DNA from 2 places in the Guptibacillus hwajinpoensis genome. Region 2 is predicted to be linked to the other one. Evidence: riboswitches for the same ligand, from Rfam matches in the RefSeq annotation. Region 2 holds a riboswitch; the other holds the start of a gene.
The links. Region 2 has a riboswitch for lysine ahead of ABFG93_RS15715 (Na+/H+ antiporter NhaC family protein). Riboswitches for the same ligand answer to the same signal wherever they lie in the genome.

Region 1 (7,856 bases), 860 kb from region 2:
TCTGTCACCTGACCAAAGACTGTATGGACGCCATCAAGATGTGGTTGTGGTTCGTGAACAAGGAAAAACTGGCTGCCGCCTGTGTTTTTACCTGCATGAGCCATTGAAAGTGAACCTGCTACGTGCTTATGTGGGTTACCCTCTGTTTCACAGTCAATCGTGTAACCAGGACCACCCATACCAGATCCAGTTGGGTCTCCGCCCTGAGCAACAAAGCCAGGAATCACGCGGTGGAAATTCACTCCATTATAGAAGCCTTCGTTCGCAAGCTTCTCAAAGTTAGCTACCGTGTTAGGTGCTTCTTCTGGGTAAAATTCAATTTGAATTACCTCTCCATTTTCGAATGCAATTGTACCTTTTTTCATTAATTAATCCTCCTGCACAAACATTTTGCTTGAAAGCACTTTTATTATAGCATAGAGTTCTGCTACACCCTATTAATTCTACTTCAAATTATTATTTTGATATAATCGCTTGCTTCAATGGAAGGTCATGGTGGATTAAATCTTCGTACGATTCTCTCTTCACAACAAGGCTTGCTTCGCCATTCTCTACGAAAACAACAGCTGGTTTTGGTAAACGGTTGTAGTTGTTAGCCATCGAATACCCGTATGCTCCAGTTGAAAAGACAGCCATTACATCCCCTGAAATCGCGCGTTGCAACTTACAATCCCAGATTAACATATCGCCTGACTCACAGCATTTCCCTGCAACTGAGTACAGATGATCTCTCGTTTCGTTCATTCGGTTCGCAATTGCTGCTTCATACTTAGCCTGATATAACGCTGGACGAAGGTTATCACTCATTCCACCGTCAACTGCAAGATAATTTCGAAGCTCAGGTACATGCTTATGGGAACCTACCGTATAAAGAGTCAAACCCGCTTCTCCTACAAGAGAACGACCTGGTTCAATCCATATTTCCGGCATCGCCATTCCTTCGCTGAGGTTTCGTTTAACGGCGTGCGTCATCGCTGCGATATAATCACCGACAGGTATTGGCTGGTCATCTGCAGTATAACGAATTCCGAAGCCTCCGCCCAGATTTAAAACCTCTGGCGCAAATCCAAATGATTCATACCAGGTTGAAAGGTATTGAAATATTTTGTCGATTGCCATCACGAATCCTGTTGTTTCAAAAATTTGAGAGCCTATATGACAGTGAAGTCCAAGTAATTTTAGAGTGCTTTTTTTCTCAGCTGATTGAATCGCTTCTTCCACCTGGCCACTTTGCAGATCAAAACCAAACTTCGAATCTTCTTGACCTGTCAAAATATAATCATGTGTATGGGCTTCGATGCCAGGCGTAATACGTAGCAGGATGTTTGCTCTTACTCCCTTTTCTTCTGCCAGTTGTTCAAGTAATGCCAGTTCATAGAAATTATCGACAACGAAACAGCCGATTTTAGCATCAAGAGCCATACGAATTTCAGCATCACTTTTATTGTTTCCATGAAAGTGAATACGCTCAGCAGGAAATCCAGCTTGAAGGGCTGTGTACAATTCTCCACCTGAAACAACATCGAGACTTAACCCCTCTTCATCTGCAAGCTGAACCATTGCGATGCAAGAAAAAGCCTTGCTTGCATAAGCGACTTGATAGTGAACGTTCTCCTGCTCGAAGGCATTTCGAAACGCTCTTGCTTTCTCTCTAATCATCGCCACATCGTAAACATAAAGTGCAGTGCCGTATTCTTTACTTAATTGAACGGTATCTACCCCTCCAATTGTTAAATGGCCTCTATCCGAAACCGCAGATGTACCGTATAAGTGCACAATGTTTCTCCCCTCTCGCTAATAATTGATGCGAGCTCCCTCCAGACAATAAGAAAAAACAGCCAACTTTAGATACAATGGCTGTTTTGCTCCGTATCCTCACGAGTTGGATTAGCTCACCACTGAAAGAATCCTTCTATCAGTGACAGTCTGCAACTTATTCAGCAGCAGCCCAGCAATTTAAGGATGGCCCTTATTTCACTTCGGCAAATTGACCTTTCGAATATCATCATCGCATTCCATTATATGCTCAGATACCGTACTCATTCGCTTTGCGCCTCTATCCCCATTACGTTCAATGAGGTCTATTCTATTAAGAAATAAATTATCACATTTTTTAAGATTCGGCAAGTGGTTTGTCCGCCTGTTTATTCTTATTTTGTGGCTCCGTGATACTAGGACGAAGTTTCGTAAGTGGCACTGATACGCGAATAAGCACTTGTATGAAAGCCTCGGGATTAAAAGGAATAAACGGCCAGAGGTAAGGTGTATTAAGCGGTCTTAAACTGACTAGAAAAAGAATCACTGCTGTTACACCAATGATATAGCCGGGTACGTTGAATAAATAGACAAGAAACAGTAGAATTAGCCTGATAAGCTTGTTTGCGATCGCTAATTCATAGCTAGGCGTTGCAAAGGAACCTACAGCAGCGATTGAAACATAGAGAATAACTTCCGGTACAAATAAGCCTACGTCTATCGCGATTTGACCAATTAACACAGCAGCGATGAGCCCCATAGCAGTGGATAACGGAGTCGGGGTATGAATTGCCGCCATCCTCAGTGTTTCAATTCCAATTTCCGCAAGGATGATTTGAAGAAAAATCGGTACGTTTGACTTATCATTCGGTCCAATAAAGTCGATGGTAGCAGGAAGCAATTCTGGTTGATTAACCATTAATAACCACAGTGGTAATAGTAATAGCGCTACAAGCATGCCACCAAATCGAACCAAGCGATGAAATGCACCAGGAAGCGGTGCTTCACGATATTCTTCTGCATGTTGAACATGATGAAAGAATGTTGTTGGCGTAATAATAACGCTTGGAGACGTATCCACAATAATAATTACATGTCCTTCTAACAAGTGAGAAGCGGCTACGTCTGGCCGTTCAGTATATCTAACTAATGGAAAAGGATTAGCCGCCTGATGAACAAGAAATTCTTCAACCGCCTTATCAGCCATTGGTATCCCATCAATATTAATTTCTTTTAACTTTTCCTTGATGATTTCAACCAAGTTAGGGTTAGCTACATCCTGTATATACGTTATGCATACGTCCGTTTTGGAGCGCTCACCAATTTGAAAGATTTCATTTCTTAATCGTCCATCTCTGATTCTTCGCCTTGTTAAAGCCGTATTTTCGATGATGTTCTCTGTATAGCCATCCCTCGAACCTCTAATGACTTTTTCAGTGTCAGGCTCTTGAGGCGCTCTTCCGGGGTATTTACGAACATCAATAATAAACGCATGCTCTTCCCCTTCCATAAATACAGCAATTAATCCCGATAAAACCTGATCCACCACTTCATCGAAGGTTTCAACTGCAGTCACCTGCTGATGAGGCAAATGATTGTGAATAACCTGTTCGAGTTTAACGGTAAGCCGATGATGATCATCAATTAACATTAGCTCGCGCATGACTTCAACAATAATCGACGTGTCACAGAGACCGGTGCAATAGTAAAATTGAATTTCTTTATTCAAAATCTTTAATTTGCGAACACCAACGTCAAAACTCTTACCAATGCCAATCGATTTCGTTAAAAACTCTTCATTTTCCTTAATTTTCTTAAATATTTTCTGTTTGTTGTCGATCTTAGATGTCATTAAAACCGCTCCTTTCGAGCAGAATCTTAACAGCTTTTAACGTTATTGGAGAACCAACGGAAGGGTCATCTAAACCAGACATTTTACCTATATCTCCAACTCCAATCACAATAGGTAAATTAAGTTTATCTAATATGGAAACAGTGTCTCCATCGATCCTTCCTGCTTCCATATCAGGAAACCCTCCCTTATCAACCCCATAATGAGTAAGCTCCCCAAATCGGTCAATCGACACATCTACCCTCGTCCATTCTGAAAAATGAGTTTTGGACGCAACTGCAATCGCACCAAGCAACTCTATGTTCTCATCCTCAGCTACAGATTGCATCGCGAGCTCACCATACCCTTCACCAGGGAATCCACTATCATCAAACATGACGAAGACTGGGTCGTGTGGGGTCTGATGAATGAGAGATACAATTTCATACCCAGCAAGCGGGGTCGGATTTCCTGCCGACTGACTTATACACCGTCCTCCAATATCAGATGCTACTTTTTCGATCGCCTTCTGTGCATATAAATCTCCATCTGTTACGAATATGACCCGCCGCTTTTTACTCACTGCTCTCACCCCTTTGGTTTAAATAATATGGCTACAATGAATCCAAAGACAATGGCTGAGGAAATGCCTGCCGAAGTTAGCTGAAAAATCCCCATTGCAATCCCGATAAACCCGTGCTCTTCTCCCTGTTGCATAGCGCCATGAAGCAGGGAATGACCAAAACTTGTGATTGGTACTGTAGCGCCTGCACCAGCAAAATCAATCAATTTATCATAAATCCCAAACCCATCCAGAACTGCCCCCGCTACTACAAAGGACGACATAACATGGGCAGGCGTTAGTTTAAAGATATCTAAAAGCAACTGCCCGATTACACAAATAGCCCCACCTACAGCAAATGCAAGTAAATATTCCATTACTCTCCACCTCCCACTCGCTCAAACACTACAGAATGAGCTATAGCAGGCATACTTTCTTTTTGTTGAACCATGACAGGACTATGAAGACATCCTGTAGCTGTAATCAGTATTTTGTTATACATTCCTTTTTTCAGAAGTTCAATTAAATGAGCATATGTTACAACAGCGGAACAGGCACACCCACTTCCGCCAGCAAAAACTTCCTTCTGATCAGGACGATAAATCATTAGTCCACAGTCGTTGTGATTATTTGTAATGTCAAACCCTTTCTCAAGCAGGAGATCTCGAACAATGGGAGATCCTACCGATGACAGATCTCCAGTTACGATTAAATCATACTCAGATGGTTGCACACCCAAATCGTTGAAATGAGCCGCTAGTGTATCAGCAGCAGCAGGTGCCATGGCCGATCCCATATCAAACGGATCTTTTATCCCCCAATCAATAACTTTCCCAATTGTAGCCGCCGTGATCTTTATATTTGAAGAATCCCTCCCGATTAACGCTGCTCCCGCTCCAGTAACAGTTGATGTAGCTGTCCCTGGCTTCTGTCCGCCATATTCAGTAGGATAGCGAAATTGGCGTTCTGCGGTGGCATTGTGACTACTAACTGCTGCAATAGCACGATTTGCAAATCCTCCTTCAACAAGTGAGGATGCAATAGCAAGAGATTCCATCGATGTTGAACAGGCTCCGAATACACCTAAAAATGGGATTTGGTTAGATCTTGCAGAATAAGTAGCACTCACAATTTGATTTAATAAATCTCCTGCTACATACACATCTACTTCTTCCTGCGTCAGTTCTTTTTTAATCAGGGAACTTGTTATCGCATCTTCCAGCAATTTTCGTTCAGCAAGCTCCCAGTTTTCCTGATCACAGTGAAGATTTTCATATGTGACATCATATTCATTACCAAACGGTCCCTCTGCTTCTTTTGGACCAACCGCCGTGCCGACAGATTGCAAAAATACATTTGAGAATTGCCATGTTTGCTTTCCTAATTTCATTATTATTCTCTCTCCTTATAAAAGAGCTTTAAAAATCATTCGAACCATTCCTACTAAATAAGCTGCTACAACTCCAAAGACGACAACGGATCCTGCTAACTTAAACATATTTGTGGCGATCCCAAGAACAACCCCTTCGCTCTTATGTTCAAGTGCCGCACTCGTAATGGAATTTGCAAAACCAGTAACTGGTACAGCGGAACCTGCTCCAGCAAACTGTCCAATCTTGTCGTACCATCCAAAAGCGGTTAAAAGAGCAGCAATTAATATGAGTGTTGCAACCGTGGGATTACCAGCTGATTCTTTCGAAAAATCAAATACGGTCATATAGAAATTTTGAACTGCTTGGCCAAACATACAAATAGAGCCTCCAACGAGAAAAGCTTTTAAACAGTTTAGTACATAAGGCGGCTTCGGCTGGTAAGGTTTAATATTATCCTTGTATTGACTCTGGTCATTAAGTGGTTTAGACATTACTTTACTCCTCCATCAACAAAGATTGTCCAATGAAACAAGGAACCAAAAACTTTTCCGAGTACAATGGCCATTAACAGAATTAAAATTTTATCAATAAAGCCTATTCGTTTCGTTAAAATAGGTAGCACGTTAAGCACCTCTGTGAGAGCGGCAGCAAGCATCCCAATAAAAACCCCTGCTCCAAGACCAATAGGGATAAGGACAAATTTAGATAGGCCCAGAATGGGGTTGCGAAGAGAAAGCCAGCTTGACAGGACAGCCCCGATAATAATCCCCCATTCGTAAAAACGAATCAGATGTATCGTTTTTGACAGTTGAGTCAGACGCGGAATAATGCCAAGCACCGATAGAAATGCTACAAATCCTGCCCCTACAGCAATTCCTTCAGCAAATCCGATTAGCATGACGAGAATGATTTGTGCGTTCATGGCTTTCGATTTCCATTCTCTTCATTTTCATGAACGATGACATACTGATCAAGGTCCTGCTGATAATTGAACATTTCTACCTCTAGTGGGCTAGGTTCTTCATTAAACCGCTTTTTGAATAAGTGATTAAAAAACAGCACCATTCCGATTCCTAGCCCAAAAGAATAAGGAATCTGCAGCAGAAGTGGTTTAGGGTTATCAATTCCAGTTACAATTTTGTATATTTGTTGATGCACCTCTCTCATACTCACATCTTCATGGAAATTCATGATTGCAAGTGCAGCTCCGATAAATAATAAAAACCAGATCAGAACAAAATAAACGGGTGCTAATTTCTTCTTTGGGTACTGAACTTCAACGATGGTCTGTGCTGGACCAACAACCTGAACCTCAAGCAAAAGTTTACTTTGAATTACATGAATGACCTGCATCACATCAATGACAATAAGATTCTTATCTTCTTTAGTGATTTGATGAATTGGGATTTTCTGTATGTTCATACAGATTTTATCATCACCGATTATTTGAGCGATATTCTCAATTAGCAACCTGGATCCAGGATGAACTCTAATCTTTTGCCTGAGCCGAAGATAGATCATGTCGTTTTGCATCATCCTCCACCTCCTTATTCGAGGGGTATATTGGTTATAGTATGTTTCTGCCAATTGAGTCTCATTCTAGCGCAACCCATGTTCCATTAATTCCCACGAGACCAGTACTGGAGTTTTGCTAGTAAAACCTGTTCTGTATGTGTGGGTTAAAATGCGTAACGATACGAGGGACCAGTTCTAATGCTCTGTTTGTTCATTGTTTTTTTCACGCAAAAAAAGAACAGAAGAGCTATTTGCTCATCTGTTCTTTAATTTGCTTCAATATTTTTTTCTCAAGTCGCGATACCTGTACTTGAGAAATTCCCAGGCGATTCGCTACCTCTGATTGAGTTTGATCTTTATCATAACGCAAATAAACAATTAGTCGCTCTCTGGCATCAAGATGTTGAAGGGCATCCTTTAACGCAATCTTGTCAAACCACGCTGAGTCAGTATGATCAGCAATTTGATCTAACAACGTGATTGGATCACCATCGTTCTCATAAACCGTTTCATGTATGGAAGAAGGTGCCCTAACAGCTTCCTGCGCCATCACAACTTCTTCCGGAGTTACCTCAATCTGCTCAGCTATTTCGTTAATGGTGGGCGTTCTACCAAGAGTTTTAGAAAGCTCATCTCTTGCTTTACGAACTTTATTTCCCGTTTCTTTAAGCGACCTGCTAACCTTTACGGTTCCATCATCACGAATAAAGCGCTGGATTTCTCCAATAATCATGGGTACTGCATAGGTGGAGAATTTCACATCGTAACTTAAATCGAATTTATCTACGGATTTTAACAATCCTATACATCCAATTTGGAA
Region 2 (7,856 bases):
AATAGATGGGCAGTTCCTTCGCATATTTAATGATCCTGAAGGTAATGAAATAAGCTATCGATATTCTGCACTGGCAGCTGTCATCGTTTCATTCCTTGTGGGGATTATCTCTGGTTTATTTGGCATTGGTGGAGGTTCCTTGATGGTACCGGCTATGATTTTGCTGTTTGGTTTTCCAACGACAATTGCTGTCGCAACCTCCATGTTTATGATTTTTCTTTCAAGTATAACCGGTACACTAGCCCATTTAGCACTTGGAAACGTTCAAGTTTTTTTGCTGCTTGGATTGATTCCTGGTGCATGGATTGGTGCTAAATGCGGATCATTTATAAATCAGAAGCTATCTGATCATACAGTAGTTGTTATTTTAAGATGGATGCTAATTATCGTTGGTATTCGATTGATCTGGCAGGGAACGATGGGGTAAGAAAGGAAGAGTGTCATGACTTCTAAAACGCTACATTTTTATTATACAAACGACCTTCATAGTCACTTTGAGAACTGGGCAAAAGTCTCGTCTTATTTGAAAGAGAAAAAGAGATGGCATGACCTTAATGGAACATCCTGCTTACTTTTGGATCTTGGCGATCATTCTGATAAAGTTCATCCCATTACAGAAGGTACGGTTGGTAAAGGCAATGTTAAGTTGTTGAATGACCTTGAATTTGATTATGCTACAATCGGTAACAATGAGGGCATTACATTTTCCAAACAGGAACTGGAAGCGCTCTATACAGAAGCGACATTTCAGGTCATTGTAGCTAATCTCTATCATCAGGATGGGACTAGACCTTCCTGGGCAATTCCCTACACGATCCATGAGCTAGATGGAGTAAAGGTAGGGATCATTGGAATTACAATACCATATGAGCAATTCTATTCTCTTCTCGGATGGTCCATTCAAGCTCCTTTAACGATGCTTCAGGAGCTTGTTAATGATGTGAGTAATCAAGCAGATGTCGTAATGCTAATGTCGCACATGGGGCTTGGAAACGATGAACAAATCGCAAGGGAAATCAACGGCATCGATGTGATTATAGGTGCTCATACTCATCATGTCCTGAAACATGGGATGATGGTCAAGGACACTCTCATCACTCAGGCTGGGAAAAATGGAAATTACGTAGGAGAGGTTACGCTTTGCTACGATTCAGAAAGTAAGGAAGTAACTGAGAAAGAGGCTTATGCCGTCTCGATTCGTCATCGTAAAGAAGACCAGGAGACAAAGGATATTATAGATCAACTGAGTACGAACGCTCAGTCACTGCTCGAGGAGGTTGTTTGCAGACTGGAGCAGCCCCTTGAAGCAGAATGGTTTAAACGCTCAGTGCTCCCTGATGAACTAGCAGCAGCTTTAAGAGAATGGTGTGATGCTGACATAGGAATGATCAATTCAGGGATGCTTCTTGATGGATTAGCAGAAGGCAATGTTTCGAGGGAAGATCTTCACCGCATTTGTCCTCATCCTGTGAATCCCTGTAAAGTTATTCTTAAAGGAACTGAACTTAAAGAAATCATATCACATTCGATGTCAGATGAACTTGTAAACTTGAGTTTTAAAGGACTTGGCTTTCGAGGAGAAGTGATGGGGATCATGGCCTTTGACGGGCTAGAAGTCAAAACGGTGATGATGGAGGATGGACTTCACCACGTAACGGACGTGCTTCATAATGGGAATCACTTATCAAGTGATAAAGAATATGCTGTCGCAACAGCCGATATGTTTACGTTCGGAAAATTCTATCCACAGATGAAGCATGCCAAAAAGAAATACTATCTCCCAGAAATGCTAAGAGATCTTCTAGCCTATAGACTTGAAAATCGCTATTAAAATCTTTGCACATAAGACTGTCAAAAACGTTCTTTGTCTCATATAGATATAGTGATAATCATTCAGGTCAGGAGGCGGGAATGACATGATCACTATGACACCGATCATGATTGACGGTCATCCATTTACAGCAGTAAGCATGCAGCTTCCGAAAACAAATTTTCTTGCAGTCATGAATGAGAATGGTTATATTATGTGCGGAGCACTTGATATTGCCTTACTTAATGAGAAGTTGAGTGAACGGAAAATCATTGCGGGGAGAGCTGTAGGAGTTCGGTCGATTGAACAACTGCTAGAAGCACCGCTTGAGTCAGTTACACTTGAAGCGGAGGCAAGAGGCATCACGGTTGGTACAAAAGGAAGAGATGCCATGCTTAAGATGATGTGAAAAAGCTGTAGCGGTTGCTGCGGCTTTTTCTAGTTTATGGTTTTATTATATGAGAGTGCGTTACCCGAATTCGGTTTGAATGCTTCTTCTTTCAATGAAATTGTCCATACTTCCCTCTTTCCGCGCATATACATGGAAATGAGAAGGGAGGGTTCATGCTTGTTTCGAACTCGAAGAAAATTCTTTAGAAAGGGTCCACTTCCCTTTCGATACGTTTTTATCATCTCCTTCATCCTTTTCATCTTCATGACTGTCCAGGGTCTCTGGATTGTTGAAAAGGGAATTAAACCGACGCTCATTGAGATTGCTCGCACGGAAACAAATCGTATTGCCACTCTTGCAATAAACCAGGCAATCAATCAAAAAATTGTGGAAGAAGTAGATAATTACCAGGAGACGCTGATTACAGAAGTGAAAGATGATCAAGGGCAGGTTGTACTGGTGCAAATTAACCAGCGAGCTGTAAGTCAGGTACTTGCACAGTCGACCGACAAAGTCCAGAAATTCTTAAAGAGTGTAGAAGATGGTAAGATAGACTATTGGGCAGAGCAAAATGGAGTGGAGCTTGAAGTTGATGAGGATACCCCTGTAAACACAGGGATTATACATTATATCCCAATCGGTCAGGCGTTTAATAATACATTATTAGCCAATTTCGGACCAAAAGTTCCCGTCCGTTTTACTGCTATTGGAGAAGTGAAATCCGATATTAAGCATAAAATTGAGCCTGTTGGCATTAACAATATTTGGGTCGATATTCGAGTTCACATTGAAGTGAATGTTAAAATAGTTATTCCCTTCGCTAGTGATTCAGATGTTGTAACGACTGATATACCTGTTATTGCGACGATTATTAAAGGTGAAGTTCCAAACTTCTATAACAATGGATCTGGAGAGGGACTTCCAAATCCATCAATAGAAATGAGTGAAATGGAATAATTCCTAATTGCAGAATGGAGAGATATACGGTATACTTTAAAACTGAACTTAATAATGTTCCTTATCTTTTACGATGAGGTAGAGGAGCAGATCCTCATTAGTACGTGTTGGGAGAATGACACCAATGATCAGCATCGAAAGGGAGATCTGCCGAAGCAAAAATAATTGTCACGTTGTTTTTGTTGGGGCGGTACCTGAATAAGTGCCGAACTGTCATTATAAGAATAACTTATAATGGAGAACTACTGATCGGGGTGGACACTTAACATTGACTCGGTGAAACGAGCAATGATAGGACCAATCCTATCATTGCTCGTTTTTTTGTACTTTAATAATATTTAACTATATTAAAGGATTAAAGTATAAGAAAAACTATGGCTTCCGCTAGGACTTGGCGGTAAGCCAAGTTTTACTAATGCGTTGATTTGATGATTTGTCCGATTGTCCTTCCACTCGTCAGTGATCAGTCTGATGATGGGAGGTTACATATGAACCCATGTAGTGATCCAAAATCATTCATAAGGAGGGTTTCCGTGGAGAACTCAATATTATCTATTATTCCGCCACTCGTCGCGTTACTGATGGTTGTAGTAACTAGGAAGGTGCTCCCGTCTTTAGGTGTAGGTATCATTCTAGGTGCACTAATGATTAATGACTGGAGCATCACAAGCTCTGCTAAAGAAATCTATACAATTGTAAAAGGCATTGTTATTGATTCCGAAAGCGGTGGATTAAATACTTGGAATATGTACATCATATTCTTTCTACTTCTATTAGGTATGATGACGGCCTTTATTTCGATTTCCGGTGGCAGCCGTGCTTTTGGCGAATGGGCTATGAAGCGTGTGAAAACGCGAGTAGGGGCTCAGGTGGTCACAGCTGTTTTTGGCATCATTATCTTCATTGATGATTACTTTAATTCGCTTGCTGTTGGAAACGTGAGCAGACCAATAACGGATCGACACAAAGTATCAAGAGCAAAGCTTGCTTATATTATTGACTCAACTGCAGCACCAATGTGTATCATTTCTCCTATTTCAAGCTGGGGTGCATACATTATTGCACTTATTGGTGGCGTTCTTGCAACACATAGTATTACAGGAGTAGGAGCACTTGAAGCATTCGTCAGAATGATTCCGATGAACTTGTATGCGATATTTGCACTTGCGATGGTCTTCTTTGTCAGTTATTTCGATATTAATTTGAAAGCAATGAGAGTGCATGAAGACCGTGCACAACGTTCAGGAGAAGTGCTTGATCCAGAAAAAGGTGCAGTACCAGGCGAAACAACCGGTTTACCTGAAAGTGAAAAAGGAAAAGTCGCTGACCTTGCGTGGCCAATTATTATGTTAATCGCGGGTACAGTTACGTTTATGATCGTGACAGGTATTCAGGCTGTAAGTGGTACTGAAACAGCGGTTACTGCCTTAACTATTTTTGAAAATACCGATGTTGCTTCCTCACTTCTTTATGGAGGATTAATTGGTCTAGCGACATCACTGATTTTCTTTTTTGCGAAACGAATGGATGGCGCTGTTTTTGGAAAAGGGATTTGGGAAGGTATTAAGTCCATGCTTCCAGCTATATATATTCTTTTCTTCGCTTGGACGCTCATTGAAATCATTGGCTCACTGGGAACTGGAGAATACCTTGCTGGTCTTGTTGATCAGCACATCAACATTGGGTTTTTACCAGCTATTTTGTTTCTCCTTGCTGGTGTAATGGCATTTGCAACAGGTACATCATGGGGAACATTTGGAATTATGTTGCCAATTGCTGGTGAAATCGCTGCAGCCACCGATCCAACTTATATGCTCCCGGTACTGGCAGCTGTTCTTGCGGGCGCTGTGTTCGGTGATCACTGTTCACCAATTTCAGATACGACCATTCTTTCATCAACTGGAGCAGGAAGTCATCATATCGATCATGTGATGACACAGCTACCATATGCGCTACTTGTAGCTGGAATTTCTCTAATTGGTTATCTAGTACTAGGCTTTACAAGCAGTGTGATTATTGGACTTCTGACGACATTGATTCTATTTGCATTATTGGTGTTTATGCTTAAAACAAAATATGCCAATCGAACGGTTGAAGTAGCCAAAGATTAAAAGAAACAGGAGGACAATCCTCCTGTTTTTTTGCGTTTCACACAAAAATAGAGAGATTTTTATCGTATTTTGAACGAATAGTACTAATATTGGAAAAAGATTGTTTTGACATGACCAATAGTACTAGATATACTATAAACAAAATAATCTGAATTTATTTAAAAGTCTTAACCTTTTTCTGGAAGGAGGAATGATGTCGAAAAAGGTTCTAATTTGTCTAAGGGGGTAATACATTTGGAAAATCGCGCACAGTGGGGTTCACGAGCTGGTTTTATTTTGGCCGCTGTAGGATCAGCAATAGGTCTAGGAAACATCTGGAGATTTCCGGCCGTTGCTTATGACAACGGTGGTGGGGCATTTTTTATACCTTATTTATTCGCATTATTAACAGCCGGAATCCCGATCTTAATATTAGAATTTACTCTGGGTCATAAATTTAGAGGATCTGCACCACTTTCATTCTTCAGAATGAATAAGAAAACAGAATGGCTCGGCTGGTGGGGCGTTATTGTTGCTTTCGTTATTTCAACCTATTATGCGGTCATTATTGCATGGGCGATCTCTTATAGCTACTTTGCTTTCAATCAAAGCTGGGGATCTGATACAGAAGCTTTCTTATTTAATGATTATTTGAAGCTTACTGTTGATCCTGGTCAAACAGGTAGCCTTGTACCTGGGGTCTTCATCCCACTCATAGCGGTATGGATCATCACACTTGGAGTGCTTCTTGCCGGTGTTAAAAAGGGAATTGAACGAGCGAATAAAATCTTTATTCCCACATTAATTATTCTGTTCTTAATTATTGTTATCCGAGCAGTCACGCTTCCAGGAGCTGCTGAAGGTCTAAACGCATTCTTTACACCGAACTTTGAAAGCATTACATCGGGAAGTGTATGGGTAGCGGCATATGGCCAGATTTTCTTCAGTTTATCAATTGCTTTTGCTATTATGATTACTTATTCGAGTTATCTACCTAAGAAATCGGATATTACAAACAACGCATTCATAACAGGTTTTGGTAACTCAGCATTCGAATTACTTGCTGGTATTGGGGTATTCTCTGCACTGGGTTTCATGGCTCAACAGCAGGGATTAGGTGTTGAGGAAGTTGTAAGCGGTGGAGTTGGACTTGCCTTTGTTGTCTTCCCACAAATTATTAACGAGTTCCCGGCGCTGAATGGATTATTCGGATTCCTATTCTTTGCATCTCTCGTACTTGCAGGACTGTCCTCATTGATTTCAATTTCAGAAACGTACGTTGCCGGAGTTTCTGAGAAATTCGGGATCTCTCGTACAAAAGCGGTTCTAATTGGTGGAGGAATCGCATCACTGATTTCGATCCTTTTTGCTACACAGGGTGGACTGTTCTTCCTTGATGCAGCCGATTACTTTATTAACCAGTTCGGAATTGCGTTTGTAGGACTTGTAGAGGTTGTCGCTGTCGCATGGGTACTTCGTGAGCTGAAAGATCTCGAATCGCATGCAAATGGCATTTCTGATATTCCATTGAATTACTGGTGGAAGGCATGTCTTGGGGTTATTACACCATTAGTTCTTGGTTACATGATGTTTGATCTATTCAAAACAAACCTTCTTCGTCAGTTCCCGACTGAAACTGGGAACTATGAAGGATACTCTAATGGCTTTATTTTATACAGCGGATGGTTTGTTGCCGGTTTCGCAATCCTGGTTGGAATTTTGTTCAGCTTGAAGAAATGGGATGCGAAAGTGGAGCAGCAGAAGTATAAGGAGGTAGGCTAATATGGGTGGAAGTGCAATCTTTATGATGATTATAGGTATGGTTATCATTTGGGGTGGTTTAACAGCAAGTATTTTAAATGCAGTGAGAGCATCTAAAAAACAATAAAACAAAACAAAAAAAGAACTAACCTTTACGTTAGTTCTTTTTTGTTGTGTGCCCGGCATGTGCATACGCTATAGGGTTCAAGTCCCGAACGGCAAAGGTCATTGTAGCCGTTAGCCAAAGGCAAGGGTGTCCGAGGCGACTCGGAATCTGAAGGAAGCCAGAGGGCAAATCTCCGACCCGAGGAACACGAATCTCATACAAGGCTGTCATTTTTGGATGAGATGGCAACACACATCGAAGTCCAAATGACCAAAGGAAATGGCAGTAAATGAGGCGGGTAAATGGAGAGGAAGTTTGTGCACTTACCCGGGGAGGTCTGACGGTCACGCCATACACCTATGGTAACTGTCTTCAAGAGAAGTCACTGAACCATCAGAAGTCAGCCGAGGTCATAGTACCGTTCCAAACTCGAGATGGTACGGGAAGGACCGAATCATGAATAGAGAACAGGTTCTACCGAAGTACGCATCGTTCGATGACACAGAACATTTCAGCTCAACATATGAGGTAGGAGTGAAGTCTCTGAGGGCATATGGAGCGTGGAGAATTGGTGCCACACAAGGAAAGAAACCTGTCACGTGGAGGAAGAAAGCATGTTGGAAAAGATACTTCATCGGAACAATTTAAACGAAGCCTATCGACGAGTGGTCCGAAACAAAGGGAGTCACGGCGTTGATCACATTCCCACGTCTGAACTGAAATCCCAGATCTCGGAGTCCT

Region 1: another riboswitch for lysine. It lies ahead of lysA (diaminopimelate decarboxylase); the one in region 2 lies ahead of ABFG93_RS15715 (Na+/H+ antiporter NhaC family protein).

The regions. Positions count from the first base shown of each region.
Region 1 is NZ_CP156674.1:3,888,067-3,895,922, reverse strand. It holds gene ABFG93_RS20165 (peptidylprolyl isomerase) at 1-365, opposite strand, end outside; gene lysA (diaminopimelate decarboxylase) at 457-1,776, opposite strand; lysine riboswitch at 1,881-2,067, opposite strand; gene ABFG93_RS20155 (spore germination protein) at 2,114-3,607, opposite strand; gene ABFG93_RS20150 (stage V sporulation protein AE) at 3,597-4,169, opposite strand; gene spoVAE (stage V sporulation protein AE) at 4,175-4,525, opposite strand; gene spoVAD (stage V sporulation protein AD) at 4,525-5,538, opposite strand; gene spoVAC (stage V sporulation protein AC) at 5,554-6,012, opposite strand; gene ABFG93_RS20130 (stage V sporulation protein AB) at 6,012-6,443, opposite strand; gene ABFG93_RS20125 (stage V sporulation protein AA) at 6,440-7,054, opposite strand; gene sigF (RNA polymerase sporulation sigma factor SigF) at 7,284-7,856, opposite strand, start outside.
Region 2 is NZ_CP156674.1:3,032,923-3,040,778, forward strand. It holds gene ABFG93_RS15695 (sulfite exporter TauE/SafE family protein) at 1-427, shown strand, start outside; gene ABFG93_RS15700 (bifunctional metallophosphatase/5'-nucleotidase) at 443-1,831, shown strand; gene ABFG93_RS15705 (YunC family protein) at 1,917-2,219, shown strand; gene yunB (sporulation protein YunB) at 2,379-3,158, shown strand; lysine riboswitch at 3,230-3,411, shown strand; gene ABFG93_RS15715 (Na+/H+ antiporter NhaC family protein) at 3,692-5,269, shown strand; gene ABFG93_RS15720 (sodium-dependent transporter) at 5,504-7,030, shown strand; gene ABFG93_RS15725 (methionine/alanine import family NSS transporter small subunit) at 7,032-7,136, shown strand; gene ABFG93_RS15730 (hypothetical protein) at 7,572-7,763, shown strand; partial or broken gene ltrA (group II intron reverse transcriptase/maturase) at 7,730-7,856, shown strand, end outside.